DNA from 3 places in the Streptomyces sp. NPDC091682 genome. Region 1 is predicted to be linked to each of the others. Evidence: riboswitches for the same ligand, from Rfam matches in the RefSeq annotation. Region 1 holds a riboswitch; each other region holds the start of a gene.

Region 1 (9,881 bases):
AGGGCCCCGGGGTCGAAGGGCTGCAGCCGGTCGGGCCGGGCCAGGGCGGAAATCCGGAACGCCGGTGTCCGGCAGCCCGCGACCAACAGGCCCTTGAGGGCTTCGACCTCGGCGTCGAGCTGTGCGGTACGCCGTAGGGCCTCGGCCTCGCGGTACTGCCTGTGGCTCCGGTTCGCGTCCCGTTCGTGGGCCCGCTGCCGGCGCTCCGCCTCCCGTTGCTGGACCAGCTGCGTCTGTTGCTGCCGGCGCTGGGCCTCCGCCCAGTTCCCGATCAGTCCGCTGCCCGCTCGACGGCTCATCAGCTGCGTTCTCCCCCCACCACGTCCTGGGGGAAAACACTAGTCGGCATTCGGGTGGTACGTCCCCCCGGTCGCACCACCCGAACGCCCTCCCGCGACCTACAGCGCGGCTCCCGCCAACGCCGCGACCGTCGACGGCAGCGCCGCCCCGGAGCCGTCCCGGCGCGGGTCCACGATCGGCAGCTCGGCCGGAGTGCCGTTCGCCGCCGCGGCGCGGACGGGGGAACCGCCCGCCCAGGCCAGGACCAGTACGTCCTCGCCCTTCAGGAACCGCTGGCAGCGCACGCCGCCCGTGGCCCGGCCCTTGCGCGGGTACTGGTCGAAGGGGGTCAGCTTCCCGGACAGCACCGAGCCGTCCAGGGTCCCCTGCGAGCCCGCCACCGTGAAGACCACCGCGTCCCGCGCCGGATCCACGGCGGAGAAGTGGATCACCTTGGCGCCGTCGGCGAGCTTGATGCCCGCCATACCGCCCGCCGGACGGCCCTGCGGGCGGACCTGGCCCGCCGGGTAGCGCAGCAGCTGGGCGTCGTCGGTGATGAAGACCAGATCCTCCTCACCCGTGCGCAGCTCGACCGCGCCGACGATCCGGTCGCCGTCCTTGAGGGTGATGACCTCCAGCTCGTCCTTGTTCGCCGGGTAGTCCGGCACGACGCGCTTGACCACGCCCTGTTCGGTGCCCAGCGCGAGGCCCTGCGAGGACTCGTCCAGCGAGGTCAGGCAGATCACCTTCTCGTCCGCCTCCAGCCCGGAGAGGAACTCCGAGACCGGGGCGCCGCCCGCCAGGTTCGGCGCGGCGTGCGTGTCCGGCAGCTGCGGCAGGTCGATCACCGACAGCCGCAGCAGACGCCCGTACGAGGTGACCGCGCCGACATCGGCCCGGGCGGTCGCGGCGACCTGCGAGACGATCAGGTCGTGCTTGGCGCGGGCGCCGCCCTCCTCCTCCGGCAGCGCCTCGCCGTTCGCCGTGCGGGCCAGCAGGCCCGTGGAGGACAGCAGCACCCGGCACGGGTCGTCCGCGACCTCGAGCGGAACGGCCGCCACCGCGGTGCCCGCGGACTCCAGCAGCACCGTACGGCGCTCGGTGCCGAACTTCTTCGCGACCGCGGCCAGTTCCGCGGAGACCAGCTTGCGCAGCTCGCTGTCCGACTCCAGGATCCCGGTCAGCTCGTCGATCTCGCCCGTCAGCCGGTCGCGCTCGGACTCCAGCTCGATCCGGTCGAACCGGGTGAGTCGGCGCAGCGGCGTGTCCAGGATGTACTGGGTCTGGATCTCGCTCAGCGAGAACCGCTCCATCAGCCGGGACTTGGCCTGCGCGGAGTTGTCGCTGTCCCGGATGAGCCGGATGACCTCGTCGATGTCGAGGAGCGCCACCAGCAGGCCCTCGACCAGGTGCAGCCGGTCCCGGCGCTTGGTGCGGCGGAACTCGCTGCGCCGCCGGACGACCTCGAAGCGGTGGTCGAGGTAGACCTCCAGCAGCTCCTTGAGGCCCAGCGTCAGGGGCTGCCCGTCCACCAGCGCCACGTTGTTGATGCCGAAGGACTCCTCCATCGGCGTCAGCTTGTAAAGCTGCTCCAGCACGGCCTCCGGGTGGAAGCCGTTCTTGATCTCGATGACCAGGCGCAGGCCGTGCGAGCGGTCGGTGAGGTCCTTGACGTCGGCGATGCCCTGGAGCTTCTTCGAGCCGACCAGGTCCTTGATCTTCGCGATGACCTTCTCGGGGCCGACCGTGAAGGGCAGTTCGGTGACGACCAGGCCCTTGCGGCGCGCCGTCACGTCCTCCACAGCCACCGTCGCACGGATCTTGAAGGTGCCGCGGCCCTTCTCGTAGGCGTCCTTGATGCCCGAGAGCCCGACGATCCGGCCGCCGGTGGGCAGATCGGGACCCGGTACGAAGCGCATCAGCGCCTCGAGGTCCGCCTGCGGGTACCGGATCAGGTGGCGGGCGGCCGCGATGACCTCGCCGAGGTTGTGCGGGGGCATGTTGGTGGCCATGCCGACCGCGATCCCGGACGCGCCGTTGACCAGCAGGTTCGGGTACGCGGCGGGCAGGGCGACCGGCTCCCGCTCCTGGCCGTCGTAGTTGGCGGTGAAGTCGACGGTGTCCTCGTCGATCGACTCCGTCATCAGCGAGGTGGCGTCGGCCATCTTGCACTCGGTGTAACGCATCGCGGCCGGCGGGTCGTCGTTGCCGAGCGAGCCGAAGTTGCCGTGGCCGTCGACCAGCGGCAGCCGCATGGAGAAGGGCTGGGCCATGCGCACGAGGGCGTCGTAGATCGACGCGTCACCGTGCGGGTGGAGCTTGCCCATGACCTCGCCGACGACACGGGCGCACTTCACGTAGCCGCGGTCGGGGCGCAGGCCCATCTCGTTCATCTGGTAGACGATGCGCCGGTGCACCGGCTTCATGCCGTCCCGGGCGTCGGGCAGGGCACGGGAGTAGATCACCGAGTACGCGTACTCGAGGAAGGAGCCCTGCATTTCGTCGACGACGTCGATGTCGAGGATCTTCTCCTCGAAATCCTCCGGCGGCGGGGTCTTCGTGCTGCGGCGGGCCATCGCTGCGCGGCTCCTTAACCAAAATGGGGTGTGCTGGGTGTCGGGCGGGGGGTCTGGCTGGGTCTGGCGGTCTTGTGGTGTCCGGCGAGGGTACGACGCGGACCATTGTGGCCCGACGCACCGACAACGCCGACTCCGACCCCGGGGGTCCCCCGGACGGAGTGCGGGGGAGTGACCCGGGAACTTATCCGGCGGTCGGCGCGCTTGCATACAGTGGCAGGTCGATAAGAAATCTCTGCATCGCGATCGAAGGGACCACATGCCCATGGGTCACACGGCCACAGCCCAGGCCGGCTCCGGCGGCCTGACAGCGACCGAGCACCGGCTGGCCAACGGCCTGCGCGTGGTGCTGTCCGAGGACCACCTGACCCCGGTCGCCGCGGTCTGCCTCTGGTACGACGTCGGCTCGCGCCACGAAGTCAAGGGACGCACCGGCCTGGCTCACCTCTTCGAGCACCTGATGTTCCAGGGATCGGCGAGCGTACCCGGCAACGGGCACTTCGAACTGGTCCAGGGCGCCGGCGGTTCCCTCAACGGCACCACCAGCTTCGAGCGCACCAACTACTTCGAGACGATGCCGACCCACCAGCTGGAGCTCGCGCTCTGGCTGGAGGCGGACCGGATGGGGTCGCTGCTGGCCGCCCTGGACGACGAGTCCATGGAGAACCAGCGCGACGTCGTCAAGAACGAGCGCCGTCAGCGGTACGACAACGTTCCCTACGGCACGGCCTTCGAGAAGCTCACCGCCCTGGCGTACCCCGAGGGCCACCCGTACCACCACACCCCGATCGGCTCCATGGCCGACCTGGACGCCGCCTCCCTGGAGGACGCGCGCACCTTCTTCCGCACGTACTACGCGCCGAACAACGCGGTGCTCTCGGTCGTCGGGGACATCGACCCCGAGCAGACGCTCGCCTGGGTCGAGAAGTACTTCGGCACCATCCCCGCGCACGACGGCAAGCAGCCGCCCCGCGACGGATCGCTGCCCGACGTCATCGGGGAGCAGCTGCGCGAGGAGATCGTCGAGGAGGTCCCGGCGCGTGCGCTGATGGCCGCCTACCGGCTGCCGCACGACGGCACCCGCGAGTGCGACGCCGCGGACGTGGCGCTGACCATCCTGGGCGGCGGCGAGTCCTCGCTGCTGCACAACCGGCTGGTGCGCCGCGACCAGAGCGCCGTCGCGGCCGGCTTCGGCATGCTGCGCCTGGCCGGGGCCCCCTCGCTGGGCTGGCTGGACGTCAAGACCTCCAGCGGGGTCGAGATCCCCGCCATCGAGGCGGCCGTGGACGAGGAGCTCGCGCGGTTCGCCGCCGAGGGCCCGACGGCCGAGGAGATGGAGCGCGCCCAGGCACAGCTGGAGCGCGAGTGGCTGGACCGGCTGAGCACGGTGGCCGGCCGCGCCGACGAACTGTGCCGCTTCGCGGTGCTGTTCGGCGACCCGCAGCTGGCGCTGACCGCCGTCCAGCGCGTCCTCGACGTCACCGCCGAGGAGGTACAGGCCGTGGCCGCGGCCCGACTGCGCCCGGACAACCGCGCGGTGCTCGTCTACGAGCCGCTCGCGGCCGACGAGTCCGACCAGCACGACGAGTCCGACGACTCCGACGAGAACGAAGGGGCGGAGCAGTGAGCGACACGGCAGCCGTCACGATGACCTTCCACCCGCGCCCGCGGGCCGGCGAACCGCAGCCGTGGGCCTTTCCGGCCCCCGACCGCGGACAGCTGTCCAACGGGCTGACCCTGCTGCGCTGCCACCGGCCGGGCCAGCAGGTCGTCGCGGTCGAGGTCAACCTCGCCGCCCCGCTCGACGCCGAGCCCGAGGGCCTGGACGGCGTGGCGACCATCATGGCGCGGGCCTTCTCCGAGGGCACCGACAAGCACTCCGCCGAGGAGTTCGCGGCCGAGCTGGAGCGCTGCGGCGCCACCCTGGACGCGCACGCCGACCACCCCGGCCTGCGGGTCTCGCTGGAGGTCCCGGCCTCCCGGCTGCCCAAGGCACTGGGCCTGCTCGCCGAGGCGCTGCGCGCCCCCGCCTTCGCCGACGCCGAGGTCGACCGGCTGGTGCGCAACCGGCTCGACGAGATCCCGCACGAGCTGGCCAACCCGCAGCGCCGCGCCGCCCAGCAGCTCTCCAAGGAGCTCTTCCCGGCCACCCTGCGGATGTCCCGGCCGCGCCAGGGCACCGAGGAGACGGTCGCCCGGATCGACTCCGCCGCCGTGCGCGCCTTCTACGAGGCCCACGTGCGCCCCGCCACCGCCACCGCGGTGGTCGTCGGCGACCTGACCGGCATCGACCTGGACGCCGTGCTGGCGGACACCCTGGGCACCTGGACGGGCAACACGGCCGCCGCCCTCCCGGTGCCGCCGGTGACCGCCGACGACACCGGCCGCGTGGTCATCGTCGACCGGCCCGGCGCGGTCCAGACGCAGCTGCTGATCGGGCGGATCGGGGCGGACCGCCACGACCGGGTGTGGGCGGCCCAGGCGCTGGGCACGTACTGCCTGGGCGGCACCCTCACCTCGCGCCTGGACAAGGTGCTGCGCGAGGAGAAGGGGTACACCTACGGCGTGCGCGCCTTCGGCCAGGTGCTGCGCTCCACCGCGGACGGCAAGGGCGCCTCGATGCTCGCCATCAGCGGCTCGGTGGACACCCCGAACACGGGACCGGCGCTGGAGGACCTCTGGAAGGTGCTGCGCACCCTCGCGGAGGGCGGTCTGACCGACGCCGAACGCGATGTCGCCGTGCAGAACCTGGTGGGCGTGGCCCCGCTGAAGTTCGAGACGGCGGCCTCGGTCGCAGGCACCCTCGCCGATCAGGTCGAGCAAGAACTGCCGGACGACTACCAGGCGCAGTTGTACGCCCAGCTCGCCGCGACGGGCACGGTGGAGGCGACCACGGCGGTCGTCCAGGCCTTCCCCGCGGACCGGTTGGTCACCGTCCTGGTGGGCGACGCGGCGCTGATCGAGGAGCCCGTGCGGGCCCTGGGGATCGGAGAGGTCACGGTCGTCTCCAACTGACCGGCGGATGACGGCTCATTGAGGGTCGGCTGAAGGTTTCAGCAAGGGGTTCTGGCGACTTGTCTCCGGAACCCCTTTTGTCCGTTTAATGGCGAGGTTGCTTGTATGCGGTGTGGCGTACGCAACAAAAAGCCGTGTCTGTTTGGCGATTGACTGATGATCCGCCTAGCGTCGGCCGTGCTGCCCGTCAGTTGTACTCGCCGCACCCGCGGCACCGGACAGCGATCGCCGAGTCCCCGTCAGGCGCGAGCCTGGGGAGCCGGGGACCCACATGAGTCCCTGGGGTGAATCGGACCCCCTCGCAAGAGGAGGTCCGTAGGAGACCTTCCTGCTCCGAACCCGTCAGCTAACCCGGTAGGCGAGAAGGAAGGAAAGGATCAACCCCTTCATGGCGCTTGGCAGTCGTCCCGCTGGTACCGGTAAGCACCGTGGCTCCAGCCGCCTGAGCAAGAAGACCGCCGGTTACGCCGGTATCGCCGCGATCGCCACCACGGGCGTCGTCGGCTCCCTCGCCGGCCCGGCCTTCGCCGCGGACAACCACAGCAGCACCATCGGCCAGGACAACGGCCTGGGTGCCGTGGTCGTCGCCGAGGACCTCGCGGGCGACATAGCCGACCAGGCCGAGTCCCAGCACCGCGTCGCCGAGCAGGACGCCGTCAAGGCGCAGGCCGAGGCCGACGCGAAGCAGCGGGCCGCGGAGGCCAAGCGCCTCGCCGAGGCCAAGGCGAAGGTCGAGCGCGAGGCCGCCGAGCGCGCCGCCCGCGAGGAGGAGCGCAAGCGCCTCAACACCTTCGTCGCCCCGGTGGACGGCTCGTACGTCAGCACGCAGTACCACGCGGGCGGCGGCATGTGGTCCTCCGGCTCCCACACCGGCATCGACTTCCACGCCGCCTCCGGCACCTCGGTCCACGCGGTGGGCCTCGGTACCGTCGTCGAGGCCGGCTGGGGCGGCGCGTACGGCAACAACGTCGTCATCAAGCACAACGACGGCACCTACACCCAGTACGGGCACATGACCTCGCTGAATGTCTCCGTCGGCCAGCAGGTCACCCCGGGCCAGCAGATCGGCCTGTCGGGCTCCACCGGCAACTCCAGCGGCCCGCACCTGCACTTCGAGGCCCGCACGGGTTCGCAGTACGGCTCGGACATCGACCCGATTTCGTACCTGCGCTCGCACGGCGTCAGCCTCTGACACCGCCTCGCACCGCTTCACCGAAGACCCCGGCTCCCCGAGCCGGGGTCTTTGTGTGTTGCGTCTTTGTGCAAATGTTTCGTATTTCCGGCCGCTCTCGGAAATTATCGTGTGTTGCAATAGAGTCGCAGCACGCGCATGTGCGTGCAATGAGGGTGGCAGTCGGAAATAGGCGGAGGTTCGGTCTTGCGTATTCCTGCGCACGCGGTATGCACGGCAATCCGCGACGACATCGTCTCCGGGGTGTTCGAGCCGGGCGGCCGGCTGACCGAGGAGGTGCTGGCCCGCCGGTACGGGGTCTCGCGCGTCCCGGTGCGCGAGGCCCTGCGGACCCTGGAGTCCGAGGGGTTCGTGACCACGCGGCGGCACGCGGGGGCCTGTGTGGCGGAGCCGACCGAGCAGGAGGCCGCGGACCTGTTGGAGCTGCGGATGCTCCTGGAGCCGCTCGCCGCCGCGAGGGCCGCCCGCCGGCGCACCGACGCGCACCTCAAGGTGCTGCGCGGGCTGGTCAGGCTGGGGCAGGAGCGGGCCAGGCGGGGCCAGGGCGAGGACCTGCGGTCCCTGGGCGGCTGGTTCCACGAGACGCTCGCACAGTCCTCCGGCAGCCCCGGGCTGATCGCGCTGCTCACGCAGATGCGGCACAAGATCGCGTGGATGTACGTGGTGGAGGCGCCGGCCCGGCCCGTGGAGTCCTGGGCGGAGCACGGGGCGATCGTGGACGCGGTGGCGCGCGGCGACGCCGAACGGGCGCGGGCGCTGACCGCGGTCCACGCCGACCGTGCGGCGGGGGCGCACCGGCTGCGGCGCCGCCCGGCGGTGAGCACTTCGCAACCTGCCGTAAACATGTCGAGCGGCCGACATTAACAGGAGCCGTATACAAAGGGTGGGATCGCTCGAATTCGCCGTACGGTGGCCGGTCTGTGTTGGGTTGTTGGGTTGAAACAATTCCCCGTGCGGAATTCTGGCCGAGCTTAATTCGGCGTGCGCCGGGCTGGATTTCGGCGGGCCTTTTTCGCCGAGCGGGATTTCTTCGTGGTGCGCGGTCCCGCGGTCCCGCGGGGTGAGCGCATGGGGCGGGCCCGGAGCCCGGCTCCCGGGTCGCCCCGAGCGCGCGACCGTCCCCGGGGCGGGGTCCGGCTCGGCTCCTCGGTCCGGGCTCTGGCGAACGACGAAGCCGCGGCCCCCCGGATCGGGGGCCGCGGCTTCGCGCGTGAAGTGGAACCCGAAGGGTCAGACGGTCTCGGGGAGCTCCTCGAGACCCTCGGCGACCAGCTTCGCGAGGCGGTCGAGCGCGGCGTCCGCACCCTCGGCCTCGGAGGCGAGGACGATCTCCTCGCCACCCTGGGCGCCGAGGCCCAGGACCGCCAGCATGGAGGCGGCGTTGACGGGGTCGCCGCCGGACTTCGCGATGGTCACCGGGACGCCGGAAGCGGTCGTCGCACGGACGAAGATCGAGGCGGGACGAGCGTGCAGGCCCTCGGCCCAACCAACGTTGACGCGGCGCTCTGCCATGGTGATGCCCTTCAGGTTCTTACGGTTGTCTAGACCAGTCTCTCATGGCACCCGGAATGCTCGGGCCTACCTCCGGCCTGAATTTTCCGCCGTTCGGCCTTCCCCAGCTTGCCCTGGTTCGTCCCGTCATGCCTCGGCGCCGCGCGAGGGTTCGACGGCCCGATCCGGCCGTAAGGTAGGCCCATGACCATCGAGTCGGACCCCTCGTACCCGGCCCACTGGGAAGCCGATGTCGTCCTGCGCGACGGCGGCACCGCCCGGATCCGGCCCATCACCACCGAGGACGCGGGCCGGCTCGTCAGCTTCTACGAGCAGGTCTCGGACGAGTCGAAGTACTACCGGTTCTTCGCTCCCTACCCCCGGCTCTCCGACCGTGACGTGCACCGCTTCACGCACCACGACTACGTGGACCGGGTCGGGCTCGCCGCCACCATCGGCGGGGAGTTCATCGGCACCGTCCGCTACGACCGCATCGGCGCCGACGGCCGGCCCGCCTCCGGACCCGCCGACGAGGCCGAGGTCGCCTTCCTCGTCCAGGACGCCCACCAGGGCCGCGGGGTCGCCTCCACCCTCCTCGAACACATCGGCGCGGTGGCCCGCGAGCGCGGCATCCGGCGGTTCGCCGCCGAGGTGCTGCCCGCCAACACCAAGATGATCAAAGTCTTCACGGACGCCGGTTACCAGCAGAAGCGCAGCTTCGAGGACGGCTCCGTCCACCTCACCCTCGACCTCGAACCCACCGCCGAGTCCCTCGCCGTGCAGCGCGCCCGCGAACAGCGCGCCGAGGCACACTCGGTCCAGCGGCTGCTCGCCCCCGGCTCGGTGGCCGTCGTCGGAGTCAGCCGCTCCGGTGCAGGAGTGGGCGCGGCCGCACTGCGCAACCTGCGCGACAGCGGCTTCCACGGCCACCTGTACGCCGTCAACGAGGCCGTCACCCGCGACCTGCTCGACGGCGTGCGGGCCTACCGGACCATCGAAGCCATCGCCGCCCCGGTCGACCTCGCGGTGATCGCGGTCCCGGCCGACCGGGTACCCGAAGCGGTGGCCGCCTGCGGCGAGCACGGGGTGCAGGGGCTCGTCGTCCTGTCCGCCGGGTACGGGGAGAGCGGCCCGGCCGGACTCGCCCGCCAGCGCGAACTGGTGCGGCAGGTGCGCTCGTACGGGATGCGGCTGATCGGACCGAACGCCTACGGCGTGATCAACACCGCGCCGGAGGTGGAACTCAACGCCTCCCTGACCCCCGCGCCGATGCCGACGCGCGGCCGGATCGGCCTGTTCACGCAGTCCGGGGCGATCGGGATCGCCCT
Region 2 (9,881 bases), on a different contig from region 1:
CGGCGAGGTCGATGTCCGCGCGCGGGAAGAGACCGACGAGGACGGCGAAGGGGCTGGTCAGGTAGGTGCCCAGGTCCGGCAGGAAACTCATGCCGTAGCCGGAGCGCCAGTTGAACAGCAGTCCGCCCTCCGCGCGGCCGTGCAGCAGGTCCCACAGCTGCGCGTGGAAGGGGACGAACTGGTTGCCGAGGTCGTTGATGCTGCGGTGGCGCGGCCCGTAGGGGAACACCCGGGTGGCGGCGTCCCCGGCGCACACCGCCACCGCCGTGAGCAGGGCGGCGAACGCCGAGCCGAGCAGGCTCCGGCGGCGCGGTGAGCCGTGCGGTGAGCGGCGCGGTGCGGGAGACGGTGCGGGACGCGGTGCGGGACGCGGCGAGGGGTGCGGCGAGCGGTGCGTTGTCGACATGGTGGGCCGACCTTGGCAGGGCCGGGTGACCGAAGGGTGGCCTCAGGGTTGCCGGTGGCCGATCCCGGCGGCGCGAGGGGCTCGGGGTCCCCAGAACGGGTGACGGGTGGCGTGCCGGACCCGCCCGTGCCCGCCGGCTCGCCTATGAACGGTGCGTGTTCGGTCCGCGCGTGAATCGTTGGTCGAACCGGTGGTCCGGATCACCGTGACCTCATAACATCGATCACCGCACGGCCCTTTGTGCACTGACGCACAATCTTCCGGCCCTGGAGGCTCCTTTGCACCGTCGCACAGCGCTCTCCGTCTCCGCCGCCCTGCTCGTGGCGGCGCCCCTGCTGTCCGCCTGCTCGGGCGAGCCGCGAGCCGGCACCGCGGCCGTCGTGGGCGGCGAACGGATCACCACCTCCGCGCTCCAGGCCCAGGTCAACGACGTCCGTGCGGCGCAGAACCGGTCCGGGCAGGCCGCTGCCGAGCTCATCGCGAGCACCCCCCACCTGGAGCGGCAGAAGCTCGACGCGCTCCTCCAGAGCCGGATCATCGACAAGATGGCCGATACCGCCGGGCTCACGGCCACCCAGAAGGACATCGAGGACGAACGCAAGGCGTACGTCGACGAGAACGGCGGCAACGAGCAGTTCGAGGCACTGCTCCTGCAGAAGGGGGCCATGGCCCCCGGCCAGGTCGACCGCTTCCTCCGGGACCGGGTGCTCCTCACCGCGCTCACCGCCAAGTACGGAGCCGGGAAGCTGGAGCAGCCCGCCCGCGCCGCCGTCGAGGCACTGCACATCGAGGTGAACCCGCGCTACGGCGCCTGGGACGCCAAGGAGATCAAGCTCGGCACCGGGGAGACGCCCTGGATCACCCAGCGGACGCGGCCCGAGGCGGCGCCCGCCGGAGCCTGAGGCTCCGGGGTCCCGCGGGCCGCGGGCCGGCGCGCCGGAGGTAGGTTCGGAGGGTGACCGACCACTCCGAACCCACCGCCACCGCCGCCGCCGAGCCCACGGGCCGCATCGTCCTGCTGACCACCAGCCACCGGGTCGCCCCCGGCGTACTGTCCTGGCCGGCGTGGCAGACCCTGCACGCAGCGGACCGGGTGCTGTGCGCCGACCCCGACCACCCGCAGCTGCCGTACCTGCGGGAGGCGGGCATCGAGGTCGCGTTCGAGAGCCCGGACGCGCACGCGCTGGTCGAGGCCTGCGCGGGCGGCCGTACGGTCGTGGTGCTCCCGGGCGGCGAGGGCGACCAGCGGCTCACCGACGGGCTGGCCCGGCTGGCCGGCTCGGGCCGGGTCTCGATGCCCGACCTGGAACTCCTTCCGGGCTCCTACGACCTGCCGGGCGCGCGCCTGCTCGACCTGGTCCAGGTGATGGACCGGGTCCGGCGCGAGTGCCCGTGGACCTCCCGGCAGACCCACCGGGGCCTGGCCAAGTACGCGATCGAAGAGGCGTACGAGCTGGTCGAGGCCATCGAGGACGGGGACCGGGAGGAGCTGCGCGAGGAGCTCGGCGACGTGCTGCTCCAGGTGGTCTTCCACGCCCGGATCGCCGAGGAGGCCGGCGGGGACGGCGAGGACGGCGAGGACGCTACCGAGGCCTTCTCCATCGACGACGTGGCCGGGGCGCTGGTCACCAAGCTGATCCACCGGCATCCGCACGTCTTCGGCGACGCGGAGGCCGAGACCCCGGAGGACGTCAACGCGCACTGGCAGCGCACCAAGGCGGTGGAGAAGCGGCGGGAGTCGGTCACCGACGGGATCCCGGTGGGCCAGCCCGGCTTGGCGCTCGCCGCCAAGCTCGCGGGCCGGGCCCGGACGGGCGGCGTGGCCGTGGAACTGCCCCGCGGCGAGGGCATCGGGTACGAACTGCTCGAGCTCGCGGCCCGTGCCGAGGCGGCGGGGACCGACCCCGAGACCGCGCTGCGCGCGGCGGCCCGCGCCTACCGGGACGCGATCCGGGCGGCCGAGGGCGTGGCGGAGCCGGGCGAGTAGGGGACCTTCCTCGAGGGGGCCTTCCTTCAGTACGCCTTCGGCGCGCGGGCCGACGGGTCGTGCCAGTGGGGCGCCCGGGGGTCGAGGAACCACTCGCCGAATCCCAGCGGGCGCTCCCCGTACGCGGGGCCCCGGGCCGGTACGGCGTCGTGGAAGAGGCGGCCGGGGCGGGCGCCCAGCTCCTGGAGGAGGTGGGCGGTCTCGTCGATGAACTGCGGCGGACCGCTCAGGTAGACGTCCTGGTCCGGCCACAGCCCCCGGTTGCCCAGGGCGGTCGCCAGCCGGTCGGTGGCCTGGTTGCGGTGGCGCCCCGGGGCGGGCGTGATGTAGGTGACGGCGAGCCAGGCGCAGCTGGCGGCGAACGCGTCGATGAGCGGGCGGTCGTAGAGGTGCGCGCCGTCCCGGGCCACCACGAAGAGCCGTACGTCCTGATCGCAGGGACGCTCCGCGAGGTCCTCCAGCAGGGCCCGGATGGGTGCCCAGCCGGTGCCGGCGGCGATCAGGCTGACCGGGCGGTCCGCGCGGCGGAAGGTCAGCTGCCCGCCGGCGGCGCTGAGTCGCAGCAGGTCGCCCGGCCGGGTCTCGCGGACCAGGGCGGTGCTCAGGCGCCCCTGTTCGACCCGGCTGACGTGCAGGTCGAGGGTGCCGTCGGGGCGGGGGGCGTTGCCGATGGAGTAGGTGCGCCAGGTCGTCGGGAACCGACCGCTGCTCACGCTCGTGTACTGGCCGGGGAGATAGGGGAAGGGGGCGTGCGGCCGTAGCGTCAGGACGCCTATGTCCGGTCCGTACTGGAGGTGGCGCACGACCTCGGCGTCCCACCACGGTGGGTCCTCGCTCGCTTCGGCGCCGGCCGTCATCGCGTCGGCCATCACCTGGTAGGCCTCGGCCCAGGCCTTCTCGACCGGTGGGGTCCAGGCCGCGCCGGAGGTCTCCGCGAGTGCGGCGAGCAGGCTGGCGCCGACGGCCGCGTAGTGCTCGGGGCGGACCAGGAACTTGCGGTGGTCGCGTCCCAGGTCGCGCAGGTAGGGGCCGAGGGTCTCGTCGTCCATGTGGGCGATCACGTGGGTGAGCGCGGCGAAGAGCCGGTCCCGCTGGCGTTCCATGTCGTGGAGGGGGTCCGGGAAGAGGGCGCGGATCGCGGGGTTGTGCCAGAAGAGGTGGGAGTAGAAGAACTTGACGGCGTGCTCGGCCCGTCTCTCCACCACCGCGAAACTGCTTTTCAAGATCCTGACATCCACAAAACCGAAAGTAGGAATGTCGGAGAAGTTGACGTCAAGGGATGGCCGATCTACGGACAGCCGCGACTAACCGGCTATATCGGATGGGGTCTCGGCGCCGGGATACGGTCATCAGGTGCACGAGCAGACCTCCGGAACCCCCGCCGAAACCCCCGCGGACACTCCCGCCGACACTCCTTCCGCCGAGGGCCCCACCCTCTTCGACTGGGAGTTCGCGACCGACCCCTACCCGGCGTACGCCTGGCTGCGCGAGCACTCCCCGGTGCACCGCACCAAGCTGCCCAGTGGGGTCGAGGCGTGGCTCGTCACCCGGTACGCCGATGCCCGCCAGGCCCTCGCCGACCAGCGGCTCAGCAAGAATCCGGCGCACCACGCCGAGCCCGCGCACGCCAAGGGCAAGACCGGGATCCCGGGGGAGCGTAAGGCGGAGCTGATGACGCACCTGCTCAACATCGACCCGCCCGACCACACCCGGCTGCGGCGACTGGTGTCGAAGGCCTTCACCCCCCGCAGGGTCGCCGAGTTCGCCCCGCGGGTGCAGGCGCTCACCGACCACCTGATCGACCAGTTCGCGGGGAGGGGCGAGGCCGATCTCATTCACGAGTTCGCCTTCCCGCTCCCGATCTACGCCATCTGCGAGATGCTCGGGGTACCGCGCGAGGACCAGGACGACTTCCGCGACTGGGCCGGCATGATGATCCGCCACGGCGGCGGTCCACGTGGTGGGGTGGCCCGGTCGGTCAAGCAGATGCGGACCTACCTCGGTGAACTCATTCATCGCAAAAGGGATGATCTGGGCGATGACCTCATTTCCGACCTGATTCGGGCGAGCGATCACGGCGACCACCTGACGGAGGGCGAGGCCACCGCCATGGCCTTCATCCTGCTCTTCGCCGGTTTCGAGACCACCGTGAACCTCATCGGCAACGGGGTCCACTCCCTCTTCATGAATCCGGACCAGCGCACCCGCCTCCAAGACTCCCTCGCCGCCGGCGACCGCGGCCTGCTGGAGACCGGCATCGAGGAGCTGCTCCGCTACGACGGCCCCGTGGAGCTGGCGACCTGGCGGTTCGCCACCGAACCACTGACTCTCGGAGGCGAGGACGTCGCGGCGGGCGATCCGGTTCTCGTCGTCCTCGCCGCGGCCGACCGGGACCCCGAGCGCTTCGCGGACCCGGACACCCTCGACCTCTCCCGGACCGACAATCAGCACCTCGGGTACGGCCACGGCATCCACTACTGCCTGGGTGCCCCGCTCGCCCGACTCGAAGGGCAGACCGCACTCGCGACTTTGCTGACGCGTCTACCTGATCTGGAACTTGCCGTTCCACCCCAAGACCTGCGCTGGCGCGGAGGGTTGATCATGCGAGGACTGCGCACTCTTCCCGTTCGATTCACGGCTCAAAACAGTTGCGCGAAAGCTGATTAAAAGTCAGGTTCGGCCTTGACTTGTGACAATCGTTCGAAGGCCGCTAGGTTCTGCCGTTACCCCGCTGTTATATGCGAAAGGTGATCCCTCATGCTCTCCGGGAACGGCCGTCACAGACGCCCCCGCCAGGTCCCCGCGCTGGTCGTCACAGCCGGAGTCACTGGCTCCGCGCTGGCCATGCCGCTGTTGGCCGCCACCAGCGCCACTGCCGCCGACACGTCCACGTGGGACAAGGTCGCCGAGTGCGAGAGCGGCGGCTCGTGGAGCGCGAACTTCGGTAGCGGCGCCTACGGCGGACTCCAGTTCACCCAGGAAGAGTGGCAGAGCGCCGGCGGGCTCGACTTCGCCGAGCGCCCCGACCTGGCGAGCCGTTCCCAGCAGATAGCCGTGGCCGAGCGGGTGCTCGGCTCGACGGGGCCGCAGGCCTGGCCGCTGTGTGCGGCCTCGGCCGGCCTGGTCAAGGAGAGCCCCGCCGCCAAGGTGGACCCCGGTCTGCCCGGCAGCCAGAGCCCGATCGCCCCCGCGCCGTCCCGCCCGGACGACGCCGTTCCGTCCACCGGGGGCGGCAAGCCGTCCACGGACTACGGGTCGCCGACCCCGGCCCCGGCTGCGAGCCCGTCCAGCACCCCGTTCCTGATTCCCGACGCCCCGTCCGTCGGGCTGCCCGTCATGCCCGCGCCGGACGTCCCGACGACGCCTCCGGTCGACCCGACCGCTCCGGTCCAGCCGGGCGGCCCGACCGGCACGCCGGCCCCCGTCGACCCGACGGCGCCGACGCAGCCGGTGGACCCGACCGCGCCCACCACCCCGCCCGTCACGCCGGGACTGCCCCCGGTCGACTCGACGGCCCCCGCGAACCCGGAGGTCCCGCAGACCACCGGCGCCACTCCTGTCGAGGGCAGCGGCAAGCACCGCGGTGCGCCCGAGGGCGAGTCGACGGCCCCGTCCGGTGCCGCATCGGACCCCACTTACACGGTCCAGGCGGGCGACAGCCTGGCGACCATCGCGGTTGCCAAGGGCGTAAAGGGGGGCTGGAACGGTCTCTACCAGGCCAATGAGCAAGTCATCGGCGGGGACGCCGACCTCATCAAGCCCGGCCAGAACCTGGATCTAACCCCGCAATAAGGACAGTTCAGTTATCCGGAAAGAGTCGAATGTCGGATTTCTATAAGTGAGACATGTGTCTCTTCCGGTCAACTGGCGTGTCCCGCCTCGGGGCTTCCGCAAACCCCGCCCTCACCTGCGCAAACACCCCTGCAGGGGGCGCAAGTAGGGGCCGTTTCTCCCCGATGTTCGTCGTTGAACATCGGGGAGAGACCTGTCTACCTTCTGAATCGCTCGCCACCGCGAGCTCCTTCGACCGCATCGCCGAATCCTGCCGGCGGACGGGGGGAACAGTCGTCGCGTCAAGCGCCGAAGGCAGGAGCGGGGGAACCAAGGTAGGTGCCGGGAGCGGCCGTTGAGAGACGGTCACGCAACCGGCTTGGGGTTAAGACGTGCGCTAGGTCGCACGGCCGGGCAACTCACTCGCCCGAACCCGACAGCTCACCTCGTAGGCGTCGGTGAGGAGAACTCCATGCTGCTTTCCGGCAAGGGCAAGCACCGTCGCGGTACTGCAATCGAGCGGTCTGTTCGGATCGTCACGCTCGCCGGTGTCGCCGGTGTGGCCGTGGCCGCCCCCCTGATGGCCGCGGGCACCGCCAGCGCCGCCACCACGTCCGAGTGGGACAAGGTCGCGCAGTGCGAGTCGGGTGGCAACTGGGCCATCAACACGGGCAACGGCTACTACGGCGGTCTGCAGTTCTCGCCCTCCACGTGGGCCGGGTTCGGTGGCAAGTCGTACGCCGCGCAGGCCAACCAGGCCTCCAAGTCGCAGCAGATAGCCATCGCCGAGAAGGTCCTCAAGAGCCAGGGCAAGGGCGCCTGGCCGTCCTGCGGCAAGGGCCTGTCGAACTCCGCCTACAGCGGTGGCGGCTCCGAGACCCCGGCGTCGTCGAAGCCCCAGTCTAAGCCGCAGTCCAAGCCGCAGCCGAAGGCCGAGACGAAGAAGGTCGAGACGAAGAAGGTCGAGACCAAGGCCGCGCCGAAGCAGGAGACCAAGCGCGCCGAGGCTCCGACCACCCGCTCCGAGCGCACCGAGGCTCCGGCCGCGCCGAAGACCGGCAACGGCTCGTACGAGGTCAAGTCGGGCGACACCCTGGGCACCATCGCCGAGGCCAACGGCGTCAAGGGCGGCTGGCAGCAGCTCTTCGAGCTGAACAAGGACATCGTCTCGGACGCCGACCTGATCTTCCCGGGACAGAAGCTGAAGCTCAGCTGAACACTGCGGTAGAGCCGCAGGAACGTGTACGCGGCGTCAGCTGACCCCGTGCAGGATTTCCACCGCCCGGCGCGCGCCCCACGCGCCGGGCGGTGCTGCGTGCGGCCCCCGAACGTCGATGATCAAGCGATGTATGTCCCGGAAGAGGGGTATTCGAGCGCTTTTTCGTCCCAGGGTCCGGGCGGTCGGGCGGCCCAGTGCCCGGAGCCGGTTAGGCTCTAGGCGGCAAGGCCATCCCACGGCCTGACACGCCACCGCACACTCAGCGTCACATCCCAGAAGGAGATGCTCGTGCCGTCCATCGACGTCGTCGTAGCCCGGGAAATCCTGGACTCCCGAGGCAACCCCACGGTCGAGGTCGAGGTGGGCCTCGACGATGGCAGCACCGGCCGTGCTGCAGTTCCGTCCGGCGCCTCCACCGGTGCATTCGAGGCCATCGAGCTGCGTGACGGTGACCCCGACCGTTACTTCGGCAAGGGTGTCGAGAAGGCCGTCCTCGCCGTCATCGAGCAGATCGGCCCGGAGCTCGTCGGCTACGACGCCACCGAGCAGCGCCTGATCGACCAGGCCATGTTCGACCTGGACGCCACCGACAACAAGGGCTCGCTCGGCGCCAACGCCATCCTCGGCGTGTCCCTGGCCGTCGCGCACGCCGCGTCCGAGGCCTCGGACCTCCCGCTCTTCCGCTACCTCGGCGGTCCGAACGCGCACCTGCTGCCCGTTCCGATGATGAACATCCTCAACGGTGGGTCGCACGCCGACTCCAACGTGGACATCCAGGAGTTCATGATCGCCCCCATCGGCGCGGAGTCCTTCTCCGAGGCGCTGCGTTGGGGTGCCGAGGTCTACCACACCCTCAAGAAGGTCCTGCACACCAAGGGCCTCTCCACCGGCCTGGGCGACGAGGGCGGCTTCGCCCCGAACCTGGAGTCCAACCGCGCCGCGCTCGACCTCATCATCGAGGCCATCAAGCAGGCCGGCTACACCCCGGGCACGGACATCGCGCTCGCGCTCGACGTCGCCGCGTCCGAGTTCTACAAGGACGGCCAGTACGAGTTCGAGGGCAAGTCCCGCTCGGCCGCCGAGATGACCGACTACTACGCCGAGCTCGTCGAGGCGTACCCGCTCGTCTCCATCGAGGACCCGCTGTTCGAGGACGACTGGGACGGCTGGAAGACCATCACCGACCGCCTCGGCGCCAAGGTCCAGATCGTTGGTGACGACCTGTTCGTCACCAACCCGGAGCGTCTGGCCCGCGGTATCGAGGAGGGCTCCGCGAACGCCCTGCTCGTGAAGGTGAACCAGATCGGTTCGCTGACCGAGACCCTGGACGCCGTCGAGATGGCCCAGCGCAACGGCTTCAAGTGCATGATGTCCCACCGTTCCGGTGAGACCGAGGACGTCACCATCGCCGACCTCGCCGTCGCCGTGAACTGCGGTCAGATCAAGACCGGCGCCCCGGCCCGCTCGGACCGCGTCGCCAAGTACAACCAGCTGCTGCGCATCGAGGAGATCCTCGACGACGCCGCGGTGTACGCGGGCCGCTCCGCCTTCCCGCGCTTCAAGGGCTAATCACCCCCCTGAGGGGCTGGCCTCCGTACGTCCCCGCACTCGGTCCCGTACCGTGTGCGGGGACGTATTGCGTAGTGCGTACCTAGGGGAGGCGGACCAATGGCCGGGAACCGGGATCGGTTCTCCACCTTCTCCACCGCGACGAGGCTCAAGCAGCTCGGCGAGCGGACCGCCGCCCACGTCTACCGGTCGCAGTCGCGGCGCCAGGTCCGCCGCAGCCGGCTCACCGGCCGCGCCGCGCTCCTGGTGCTCGTCCTCTGTACGCTGGTCGTCGCCCTCGCGTATCCGATGCGCCAGTACGTTTCCCAGCGCTCGGAGATCGCGAAGCAGCAGCGGGCCGCCGCGGCCGCGCGGGACCGCCTCGAGCGGCTCCGTGACGAGAAGGCCCGCTGGCAGGACGACGCCTACGCGGAGCAGCAGGCGCGCAAGCACCTGCACTTCCTGCGCCCGGGGGAGATCGGCTACATCATGAGCGACCCCGGGGCCCAGTCCCCGCAGCCGCACCGGACCGGCCACGCCGGCTCCGACCGCCCCTGGTACTCCAACGTCTGGGACGGCGTCGACAAGGCCGACCGCCCCGGCGAGTGATCCGTACCGCCGTACCGCAGCACCCATCCACGAGAACGAAGAGACTTCCTCCAGGCATGCAGACGCCCCCGCCCCAGACCGACCGGACCGAGCCGACCGACGCGGACATCGAGGCGTTCGAGCAGCAGCTCGGCCGCCCGCCGCGCGGGCTGCGCGCCATCGCGCACCGCTGCCCCTGCGGGCAGCCGGACGTGGTGGAGACCGCCCCGCGGCTCCCCGACGGCACCCCCTTCCCGACGCTGTACTACCTGACGTGCCCGCGCGCGGCCTCCGCGATCGGCACGCTGGAGGCCAACGGCGTGATGAAGGAGATGCAGGCCCGGCTCGCCGAGGACAAGGAA
Region 3 (9,881 bases), on a different contig from region 1:
TCCTCCGACGCCTCCCCTTGGATTTCGCTCATGCCGGCTCGTGCTTCGTTCATGCCGCCGAGGCCAGAAGTCGGGCCACTTCGGTCGACTTCAGGTAGTACTCAGCGTGATGGAATTTGAACCCCTGGTGGATGACACCGTGTTCGTCGCTGTCGACGCCGCGGAAGCTGCGTGAGATCCCCTTGATGGGAATGGCGACCGGGTCTCCGGGGTCGGCCAGATTCGCCCAGCGACCCACCGCCCGAGGTCGCACGCCCATGCCGCCCTCGGGAGTGGGAACCAACCGATCGAAGATCACCTTGGGAACGGCGAGCGGCGAGCCCACCGTCACCCACAGCGGGACGTGCGGTGTTCCCTCCTGGTGCAGCGTCTCGTACGCCACGACGGATCCCAGGGAATGAGCGATGAGAACGTCGGGCCGATGCTCGACGATCGTTTCGTGCAGCCGCCTCTGCACTTCCTCTCGTGCCGGGCCGGGGGTCCGGTAGGCGGTGACCTCCTTGGCCCAACGGACCATGAGCCACTCCATGAGCCACTCGGGGCACGCCCAGCTCTCCGCGATGTCGGCGATGCCGTCTCGCAGCAGGGTGGTCAACAGTCCCTGAGCCAGGCGTCCGGACTCGGCGCCGCTGTTCGAAGACTGGGTTGCGAGGAGCCCGCGCAGCGTTTCCTCCTCCGCCTGCGTAAGGTCCTCCAGTTCCGTGTCGTCGCTCTGGCGGCCCTTTTCGCGCAGCAGATCGGCATAGTAGACGACCTGTACGTCTGCGTCGTCGACGCCCAGGTGCTTGGCCCAGACGGCGGAAAGGTTCCGGGTGGCCGTTTCGGCCGACTCCCCCGGCCGGTGGTTGCCGATTCCGTGGATTCCGACGATCTTCACTCCGGTCCTCCGGTGGAGTAGGGAAGGGCTTTGAGGTAGTCGGCCAATCCCTGGTGGAAGAGCCGGTAGAGCGTGGACCCGTCGCTCTCGACGCCGGTACGCAAATAGAAGCGGCCTGCCTCCAGAAGCATCCGGACGTTGTGATCGCCGACCTCGGGGTCGAACTCGGGCGCGACGCAGACAACGGCGTCCGTGGGGAACCCCTCCCCCTTGGCCCAGGCCACTGCGGCCAACACGGCCCGCAGGCGGGGGCCTTCCGGGTGCAGGCTCAGGTCGAGTTCCAGCACGCCGGGGAGCGTGAGGGGGACGCTCGCGCCCAGTTCCTCGGCGGCTTCCACGTCTGCCGGCGCCTCAAGCGTCTCCAGCGCCCGGCCGTAGATGCGTGCCACTAGGAACGGACCCCACTCCTGTGTGGCCCGGGGGTCCTTCGTGAGGGTGGCGGCGATCGTCTGGGCCAGCGTGGTGCGGACGGAGCGCCGGGATGCATCGCAGTAATCGGGGAGTCCGGCGAGACGCAGCACGAGGTGGTGGGCAAGGTCGGCCCGCAGCTCGTCCACCGGTACGTCGTCCAGGTCGAGCAGCGTCCCGCGCCGCGCGGCCTGCCCCAACAGCGGCTGAAAGCGCGTGCCGCGCCGCGTGCCGACGAGGAGCCGGACGATGGGCTGGCCATCCGGGCGTACGCCCTCCACCAGCGGCAGCAGCAGCCGCTGCATCAGGTCGACGGGGTCGTCGGCCTCATCCAGGGCATCGAAGATCAGCGGCGGCACGGCCGGGAGCAGAGCCAGCGCCTCGATCAGATCGGGTACGGTCCACGGCTCGGCGCTCCCGGTGTCGCGGCCGGCAAGCCGCCACTGCAGGGCCAAGGAAGTGACTACGGCTTCGAGGTCGCGGTTGCGCGCGTGGATCGCCGCCAGCATCGGGTTCGGTGAGGGAACACCGTCGGGCTGCTGCGCGGCCAGGTGCTTGCGGATGTCGGGTGCAGCCCGGACGATCTCCTCGTGCCCGGCGCAGACCAGCGACCCCAGCAGGGCCGACTTGCCGGACCCGGGTGCGCCGGTGACGACACGCAGCCCACCGCAGGCGGGGTCGTCCACCCAAGGGGCGAGTTCGGCAAGCTGCCGGGTGCGACCCACAAAGTGATCACCGACCCGATCCATGAAGTGCTCAGCGCCCAGGTCGGCGACGAACGCCCGCACAGGGGGCTCGACCGCCTGGAGCCGTTCCAACCGGGGGTCGCTGACCCAGTTCGGGTTGGCGAAGAACGGCAACTCGAGCGGCTGCGAGGTGTCGACCTTGGTGGAGTGGACCTTCTGTCTACTGTTGATCTCGCTCAGCCGGAGCTGGATCGCCGACGTCACCCGGTCCCACCGGACGTAACGCAGCAGAGGTGACGTATCGAGGCCGTTAGCGGCGATCTCTTCCAGAACTTCGGCCACAGCGGTGCTGAACGCACCGTCGTAGGCCGCACGGTCCGGACTCGTGGCCGCGATCACCCAGGCGTGCAGCTGATCGTCGGGGATCTGAGCCAACTGCGCGATCCGGGCCGTACGTCCGGCACGGCACAGGTCGACCAGGAACAGCATCGGGTGCGGCAGACCGTTGGCCTCTTGGACCCAGAGACTCACATCAGTGCCCACCCCGGTGTCGCCGCAAGACGGCACCATGGCCAACCGCTCCGAGCCCTCGGCCGCCTTGGTCCGCCCCCTGCCCGCCGGCATCGTCGTGCCGTGCGAGATCACGTGCACAATGCGGTACTGCTCTTCGCTCGCGTCGGTCCAACTGCGCCGCACGGTCTTGCGGTCGGGCTCTCGCACCGCTGTGACGTCGTACGCGAGCTTCGAGTAGGCCTGCTCCAACCTGGACATCAGGTCCGGCACGAAGGGGAGTTCATCCCACCCGTGCACACCGGGTAGCGGTTCCTCGCCCTCAGCAACAGCCGGGGCGAACCGGCTCACGCCCATCAGCAGCGCCCGCGACGGATCAGCCCCTCCGGGCGTCGCATCCCCCATGCCGCTCCTCCCCCACCCGGGAATGCCGACCAGCGGCCCCTTGCGGAGACCACCCGGCGATCGTACCGGCCGACCAGGTCAGCAACTGCTCGGGCTAGAGTCCAAGGCACAGGACGCAGGCCCAGGACGCAGGCCCAGGACGCAGGCCGAGCAGCCCGTTGCGGCCGCGCGGCCTGCCGTCTCTGCGAGGCTCTCGACAGCCTCACATCCGCACGATCTGCGCCTGCGCCACCACTCGGAGTGACCCGTTCGGCAACGGAAGGGGCGCGAAGAGCCCCGTCCGTCCCCCGGCCGCTCCGCGCGAGCGGACCCGTCGATGTCACGGACGGTCCGCTCGCGCTCCTCGGGGCTCAGCCTGCCCCATCACCGCGCTGACTGCGGCAGCTCCGCGTCCGGCGTCACCGCTCGCCCGCCAGGTCCAGATCACCGGCCCTGGACCCACTCGCCTCCGGTTCCACCGGCTTCGGGCGACGCCACGGGTGGGCGATCGGACGGGCGATGGGGCGCCACCACGGATCCACGGGCAGCGTTCCGGCAGGCTCGAAGGGCTCGCCCGGGCGCGGGAGCGCCACCAGCTGGTCGGCCCCCTCCGCAGCGTCGACCGTCCACTCCCCCGGCTCCGCCCAGGCGTGCAGGGCCAGGTTGAAGGTGCCCCAGTGGATCGGCAGCATCGTCCCGCGCGGGACGCCGCCCTGCAGGTCGAGGTGGGCGCGCATGCCCTCCTCCGGCGTCATGTGGATGTCGGGCCAGTACTCCGAGTAGGCGCCGATCTGGATCATGGTGGCGTCGAAGGGCCCGTGCTCGGCACCGATCTCCTCGAAGCCGGGGAAGTATCCGGTGTCCCCGCTGTGGTAAATCCGGTGCTCGGCGCCCGCGACGACCCAGGACGCCCACAGGGTGTGCTGCTGGTTGCGCAGGCCGCGGCCGCAGAAGTGCCGGGCGGGGGTGGCCGTGAGCGAGAGGCCGGCGATCTCGGTGCTCTCGTTCCAGTCCAGCTCGCGCAGCCGGTCGGCCGGAACGCCCCAGCGTTCCAGGTGCGCGCCGACGCCCAGCGGGACGGCGAAGACCGTGTCCGTCCCGGCCAGCGCCTTGATCGTCGGCAGGTCGAGGTGGTCGTAGTGGTCGTGCGAGATGACCACGACGTCGACCGTGCCCAGCGAGGCCAGCGGAACCGGTACGGGGTGCAGTCGCTTGGGGCCGGCGAAGGGGAAGGGGGAGCATCTCTCGCCCCACACCGGATCGAACAGCACCCGGCGCCCGTCGATCTCCGCCAGCACGCTGGAGTGTCCCATCCAGGTCAGCCGCAGGCCGCTCGCGGGCGGCTTCGCCAGGTCCGCGAGGGTCGTCGGGTGGACCGGGATCGGTGCGGCGGGGCTGCGCCGCTCCCGCTGCTCCCGATGGAAGTAGATCTTCGCGAACTCCGCCATCGACCCCGAGGGCCGGTTCCGGGCCCCGACCGGGTTCTGGAAGACGCCGTCGGCGAAGTTCGGCGAACGGCGGATCCGCTCCAGCCGGGCACCGGACGGGTCCGCACCGAAGGCTTCGGGCCGCAGGGCACGCAGCCGCGGACGCAGGGGACGGGAGCCGGTCAAAGCGCCTCCAGGGAGGATGGGGTCAGGATGGTCGTGCTCTACGACCATCCCAACGCACACCGGCCCCGAAGGATTCCGCTTCCGGCTCCTCGCCCGCTACAGCGGCAGCAGGTCCGGCCGCTTCGCCTCCACGTGGTCCCCGGAGGACTCCCCGCGCAGCCGTCGGCCGATCCACGGCGCGAGGTGTTCGCGCGCCCACTGGATGTTGTCCCGGGTGACGTCCACCGAGCCGCGCGGCTGCTGCGGGGGCCACGGCTGGTCGGGGTCGGCCGGCACGTCCAGCCCGAGCACCTGCGCGGCGCGCAGCGCGACCCGCGTGTGCCCCTCGGGCGAGAGGTGCAGGCGGTCCGTGTCCCAGGCCCGCCGGTCCTGTACGGACTTCAGCGACCAGAGGTCGAGCACCGGGCAGTCGTAGCGGTCGGCGATGGCGCGGACGTGCGCGCTGTACGTCGCCACCTTGCCGCGCAGGTGCTTGAGCACCGGTACGCCCCGGGTGTCGAAGCCGGTGGTGATCATGACCTGGCCCACGGCCCCGGTGAGGTCGGCGACGGCCGCCTCGAACCGCTCCGCCACGTCGTCCGGGTCGGTGCCGGGCCGGATGATGTCGTTGCCGCCCGCGCAGAAGGTCACCAGGTCCGGTGCGAGGGCCTTGGCCCTCGGAAGCTGGTCGGCCACGATCTGGTCGAGGAGCTTCCCCCGCACCGCCAGATTCGCATACCGGAAGTCGTGCTCTTCGCGCTGATCGGCCAGGAGCACGGCGAGCCGGTCCGCCCAGCCGAGAAATGAATCCCCGGGTCCCGGGTCCCCCACGCCCTCGGTGAAGCTGTCCCCGATCGCCGCGTACGAGCCGATGGTCTTGAGTTTCGTCGTCGTCGCTGCCACGAGAACCCATCCTTCACTCCCGTAACCAACCTACGCCAACGTAATGAGGGGTTGACGGACCGTGATCTGTACCACGTCGGGGATAAGGAATAAGTACACATGGGGCCGGGACCCCCCTCGGGTCCCGGCCCCACGCGTGTCTGCTCCTTCCTGCGGCGGGTGCCGTCAGAGGCTCGCGCCCTTGGAGCGGAGGTAGGCGATCGGGTCCATGTCCGAGCCGTAGGACGGGGTCGTACGGATCTCGAAGTGGAGGTGCGGGCCGGTCGAGTTGCCGGTGGACCCGGAGAGGCCGATGGCCTGCCCCGCGGTGACGCTCTGGCCGGAGGAGACGGAGAGCTGGGACAGGTGGGCGTACTGGGAGTACTTGCCGTCCGCGTGCCGGATGACGACCTCGTTGCCGTACGAGCCGCTCCAACCGGCGGAGACCACGGTGCCCGCGCCGACGGCCTTGACGGTGGTGCCCATGGCGGCGATGAAGTCGACGCCGGTGTGATAGCCGGAGGACCACATGGCACCCGCGACCTTGTACTGGGTGGAGATGCCGCCGCTGACCGGCGCCACGAAGCCGGCGGTCGACTGCGGCGCGGCGGCGGGGGCCTCGGCCCGGGGCTCGGCGGCGGCTTCCGGCTGCGCCGGGGCAGCCTGCTCGGCCTGCTTGCGGGCCGGCTTCGGCGCGGCCGGCGCGGCCTGCTCCGCATCGGCTTCGGGGGCCGGGCCGGCCTCGGCCTCGGCGGGCGCCGGCGCGCCGGGACCGCCGAGGTGGAGCTTCAGGCCCGGGTGGATCAGCGACGGGTTGCCCCCGACGGCCTCGCGGTTGTCGGCGTACAGCTGCTCCCAGCCGCCGGACAGGTGGCGCTCGGCCGCGATCTTGGAGAGGTAGTCGCCCGGCACGACGGTGTAGACGGTCGGGGCGGCCTGCACGGCGGCGACGGGGGCCGCCTGCAGGGCGGCGGGGGCCTGCGGCGCCACCGCGGGGGTCACCGCGGTCGCGGTGGCCGGGGCGCCGGCCGCGTGGGCGCCGGCAGCACCGATCAGCGGCAGCGCGAGGGCCGCGCCACCGGTTCCGGCGACGGCGAAACCGCGGGAAAGGGAAAGGGACTTGGGGCGGCGGTGCTTACCCTTTGCAGGCATGACGAATTCCTCTCCGGCGCCTGCGAGGTGAGCTGTCGGGTTCGGACTGGAGATGTCCGGACGTACATGTAGGAGACATGCACGTCTTCACCCCGAGCCGTCCCGGCGAATGGATCTCCGGGTCGGCGGCTTACCTGGTTCCCCCGCTCCTGCCGCGCGAATAGGTCGGATGCGGTTTCCGGGAGGCGGCAGGATTTGGCGGTCCACCCGGATCGATCGCGAAGGTAATCCCTTGCGGCCGCGGGGAACAAGCCGTGAATTCCCTGACGGAATAACAGGCATGAGGGACCGCCGGAATTACCGTCACCCTGCGTCCATTCCCCACCGCCAACGACCGCCCCGACGGGGCCATTCGCCCTTAGCGATCAGGCACTCACGGTCACCGTATGATCTGGCTCACGGGGACGTGCCCGATCTCGCCTCCGGATATGGCAAGTTGGCGCCAAGTAGCGTAATTCGGACAGAGGGCCCAGGACGTGGCGGAGGAGTTGCTTTGACCCAGCAGATACAGGAGCCGGAGCTGTCCGGAGTGCGCAATTTCCGCGATGTGGGCGGATTGCCGACTTCTGACGGACGAACGGTCAGGACGGGACGACTGTTCCGAAGCGGACATCTCGCACATGCCACCGAAAGCGATGCAGAGTTCCTCGCCTCGCTCGGTCTCCACACCATCTTCGACTTCCGCAACGTCGCCGACCACGCGCTGGAGGGACCGGACGTCGAGCTGCCCGGCGTCCGGAACGTCAACATCCCGCTCTCGGACCCGGCCGACGGACGGGAGTTCTGGCGGCTGGTCCGCGACGGCGACCTCGCGCAGCTGCGCGAGATCCTGGGCGACGGCAAGGCGGCCGCCCGGATGTCGAACTCGTACCGCGAGATCATCCGGCAGCGCACCGCCGAACACGGTCGGGTCGTGCACGCCCTCGCCGGGGACAGCGTCCCCGCGCTGATGCACTGCGCGGCCGGCAAGGACCGGGCCGGCCTGTCGATCGCCGTCACCCTGCTCGCGCTGGGCGTGGAACGCGAGGCGATCGTGGCGGACTACCTGGAGTCGAACGCCCCGCACCGCCGCTACCGCGTGCGCCGCACCGACGAGTCGGCGGCCGCCCGCTCCCCCGAGGTGATGGAGCTGCTCGCGCCGCTCTTCGACGCCCGCGCCGAGTACCTGGTGGCCGCCTTCGACACCATCGACGAGATCTGGGGCGGGGTGGACCGCTACCTGGCGGAGGGCCTCGGACTGACGCCCGAGACCCTCGACCGACTGCGCGACCGGCTCCTGGTCTGACGCGGCGGGGAACGGCTTCCCCCCACGGGGTGGGCGGGCCGTCAGCGCGCCGCGACGGCCTGCTTCACCAGTGTCCTGCCGAAGTCCCAGATCAGCCCGGACCCACCGTGCGCCTCGTCCATGACCTCGCGGAAGGCCCCGACGAACCGGTCCACGTCCGCCTCGTCCACGATCAGCGGCGGGATCAGTTTGATCACCTCCAAGTGGTCCCCGGAGACCTGGGTGAGGATCCGATGCTTCTGCAGCAGGGGCACCACGACCATCTGCGCGAAGAGCCCCTTGCGGGCCGCCTGCAGCATGGTCCACCGGCTGCGCAGGCCCAGCGAGGACGGCCGGCCGAACTCGATGCCGATCATCAGCCCGCGGCCCCGCACCTCGTGCAGCAGCTCGTACTCGTCCACCAGCGCGGCGAGCCGCCCGCGCAGCAGGTCGCCCGTGGCCCGGGCGTTCGCCACGACCTCCTCGTCCTCCATGACGGACAGGACCGCGAGACCCGCCGCCATGGCCTGGGCATTGGAACCGAAGCTCGCGGAGTGCACGAGCACCCGGTCCATGGACGAGTAGACCTTCTTGAAGATCCAGTCCTTGCCCAGGGTCGCGCCGACCGGGACGTATCCGCCCGACAGCGCCTTCGCCACGCACACCAGGTCCGGCTCCACACCCGGCTCGTGCTGGTACGCGTAGAAGTCCCCGGTACGTCCCAGCCCGGTCTGCACTTCGTCCGCGATCAGCAGCGCCCCCCGCCGGTGCAGCATCTCCTGCGCGGCGAGCAGGAACCCCGGCGGGGCGGCCAGGACCCCCTTGCCCTGGATCGGCTCGACGACGAAGGCGGCCACGTCCCCGCGCTTCAGCTCGCGCTCCAGCGCCGCGAGGTCCCCGAGCGCGATCCTCGTGTCGGGGAGCAGCGGTGCGAAGCCGTCGCGGAAGCCGCCCTCCCCGTTCACCGAGAGGGAGCCCGTGGTCAGCCCGTGGAAGGCGTGGTCGCAGTAGAGGATCCTGGGGCGCCCGGTGGCGTACCGGGCGAACTTCAGGGCCGTCTCCACCGCCTCGGTGCCGCTGTTGCCGAAGAAGACCCGGTCCAGGTGCGGGCTGTACGAGAGCAGTTTCTCGGCCAGCAGACCGGGTAGCGGCTGGCAGTCGAACCGGGTCAGGTCGGCGAGCTGGGCGTCCAGGACGTCGTGCAGGGCCCGGCGGACGACCGGGTGGTGCCGGCCCAGGCCCATCACCCCGAACCCGGCGAGCATGTCCAGATAGTCGTTGCCCTCCGCGTCCCAGAAGTGGGCGCCCTCGGCCCGCTCGTAGACCTTGTCGAAGCCGATGGTGCGCAGCATGCGGGGCAGCTGGTGGTTGAGGTGCCGGGCGTGCAGCTCGTACCGCTCCGCGCCGCGCTCGGCGAGCAGGGCACCGAGGTCGAAGCCCGGGGCCCGGCCGCCCCCTTCCTCCCCTGGCCGCCCGCTCATGCCGACGTGTCCCGGTTGCTGGCGATCGTTTCGCGGGCCGCGCGCAGGGACTCCTTGAGGGAGCCCATGGTGGCGAGGACGGCGGTCGGCTCGTAGCCGCAGTGCGCCATGCAGTTCGCGCAGCGCGGGTCCTTTCCGCGGCCGTACTTGTCCCAGTCGGTGTCGTTGATGAGTTCGCGGTACGTCGGTACGTAGCCGTCGCTCATCAGATAGCAAGGGCGCTGCCAGCCGAAGAGGGAGTAATTCGGAATGGCCCAGGCCGTGCAGGGGAAATCGGCTTTCCCTTCCAGGAAGTCCAGGAAGAGCGGGGAGTGGTTGAGCCGCCAGCGCCGCCGGTTGCCGCCCGCGAAGGCCTTCCTGAAGAGTTCTCGGGTCTGCTCGACGCCCAAGAAATGCTCCTGGTCGGGTGCCTTTTCGTAGGCGTAGGCCGGCGAGATCATCATTTCGTCGACCTGGAGGTCGTCATTGAGGTAGTTGAGCACCTCGATGATCGTCTGCGGGGTGTCGGTGTTGAAGAAGGTGGAGTTGGTGGTCACCCGGAACCCGCGCCTCTTCGCCTCCTTGATGGCGGCGACCGCCTCGTCGAAGACGCCTTCCTTGGCCACCGACTCGTCGTGGCGCTCGCGCAGGCCGTCGATGTGCACG

Evidence for each region. A riboswitch is a leader RNA that binds a small molecule or an ion and turns the genes downstream of it on or off. The one in region 1 is predicted to bind cyclic di-AMP.
Region 2: it holds a riboswitch for cyclic di-AMP, as region 1 does, so the genes downstream of both, ACIQK6_RS35610 (transglycosylase family protein) here and ACIQK6_RS22505 (peptidoglycan DD-metalloendopeptidase family protein) in region 1, are expected to answer to the same signal.
Region 3: it holds a riboswitch for cyclic di-AMP, as region 1 does, so the genes downstream of both, ACIQK6_RS25770 (LysM peptidoglycan-binding domain-containing M23 family metallopeptidase) here and ACIQK6_RS22505 (peptidoglycan DD-metalloendopeptidase family protein) in region 1, are expected to answer to the same signal.

Annotation. Positions count from the first base shown of each region.
Region 1 is NZ_JBIVTH010000009.1:265,728-275,608, forward strand. It holds gene ACIQK6_RS22485 (restriction endonuclease) at 1-299, opposite strand, end outside; gene ACIQK6_RS22490 (DNA topoisomerase IV subunit A) at 399-2,855, opposite strand; gene ACIQK6_RS22495 (pitrilysin family protein) at 3,121-4,482, shown strand; gene ACIQK6_RS22500 (pitrilysin family protein) at 4,503-5,870, shown strand; cyclic di-AMP (ydaO/yuaA leader) riboswitch at 6,087-6,246, shown strand; gene ACIQK6_RS22505 (peptidoglycan DD-metalloendopeptidase family protein) at 6,259-7,062, shown strand; gene ACIQK6_RS22510 (GntR family transcriptional regulator) at 7,249-7,926, shown strand; gene ACIQK6_RS22515 (HPr family phosphocarrier protein) at 8,293-8,574, opposite strand; gene ACIQK6_RS22520 (GNAT family N-acetyltransferase) at 8,758-9,881, shown strand, end outside.
Region 2 is NZ_JBIVTH010000023.1:32,843-42,723, forward strand. It holds gene ACIQK6_RS35580 (YfhO family protein) at 1-406, opposite strand, end outside; gene ACIQK6_RS35585 (SurA N-terminal domain-containing protein) at 685-1,308, shown strand; gene ACIQK6_RS35590 (nucleoside triphosphate pyrophosphohydrolase) at 1,362-2,393, shown strand; gene ACIQK6_RS35595 (globin domain-containing protein) at 2,420-3,616, opposite strand; gene ACIQK6_RS35600 (cytochrome P450) at 3,747-5,060, shown strand; gene ACIQK6_RS35605 (transglycosylase family protein) at 5,151-6,185, shown strand; cyclic di-AMP (ydaO/yuaA leader) riboswitch at 6,462-6,634, shown strand; gene ACIQK6_RS35610 (transglycosylase family protein) at 6,637-7,380, shown strand; gene eno (phosphopyruvate hydratase) at 7,672-8,952, shown strand; gene ACIQK6_RS35620 (septum formation initiator family protein) at 9,052-9,540, shown strand; gene ACIQK6_RS35625 (DUF501 domain-containing protein) at 9,597-9,881, shown strand, end outside.
Region 3 is NZ_JBIVTH010000011.1:268,376-278,256, forward strand. It holds gene ACIQK6_RS25745 (WD40 repeat domain-containing protein) at 1-32, opposite strand, end outside; gene ACIQK6_RS25750 (hypothetical protein) at 50-877, opposite strand; gene ACIQK6_RS25755 (ATP-binding protein) at 874-2,781, opposite strand; gene ACIQK6_RS25760 (MBL fold metallo-hydrolase) at 3,285-4,478, opposite strand; gene ACIQK6_RS25765 (SGNH/GDSL hydrolase family protein) at 4,575-5,360, opposite strand; gene ACIQK6_RS25770 (LysM peptidoglycan-binding domain-containing M23 family metallopeptidase) at 5,526-6,491, opposite strand; cyclic di-AMP (ydaO/yuaA leader) riboswitch at 6,496-6,692, opposite strand; gene ACIQK6_RS25775 (tyrosine-protein phosphatase) at 6,985-7,776, shown strand; gene ACIQK6_RS25780 (aspartate aminotransferase family protein) at 7,818-9,236, opposite strand; gene hpnH (adenosyl-hopene transferase HpnH) at 9,233-9,881, opposite strand, start outside.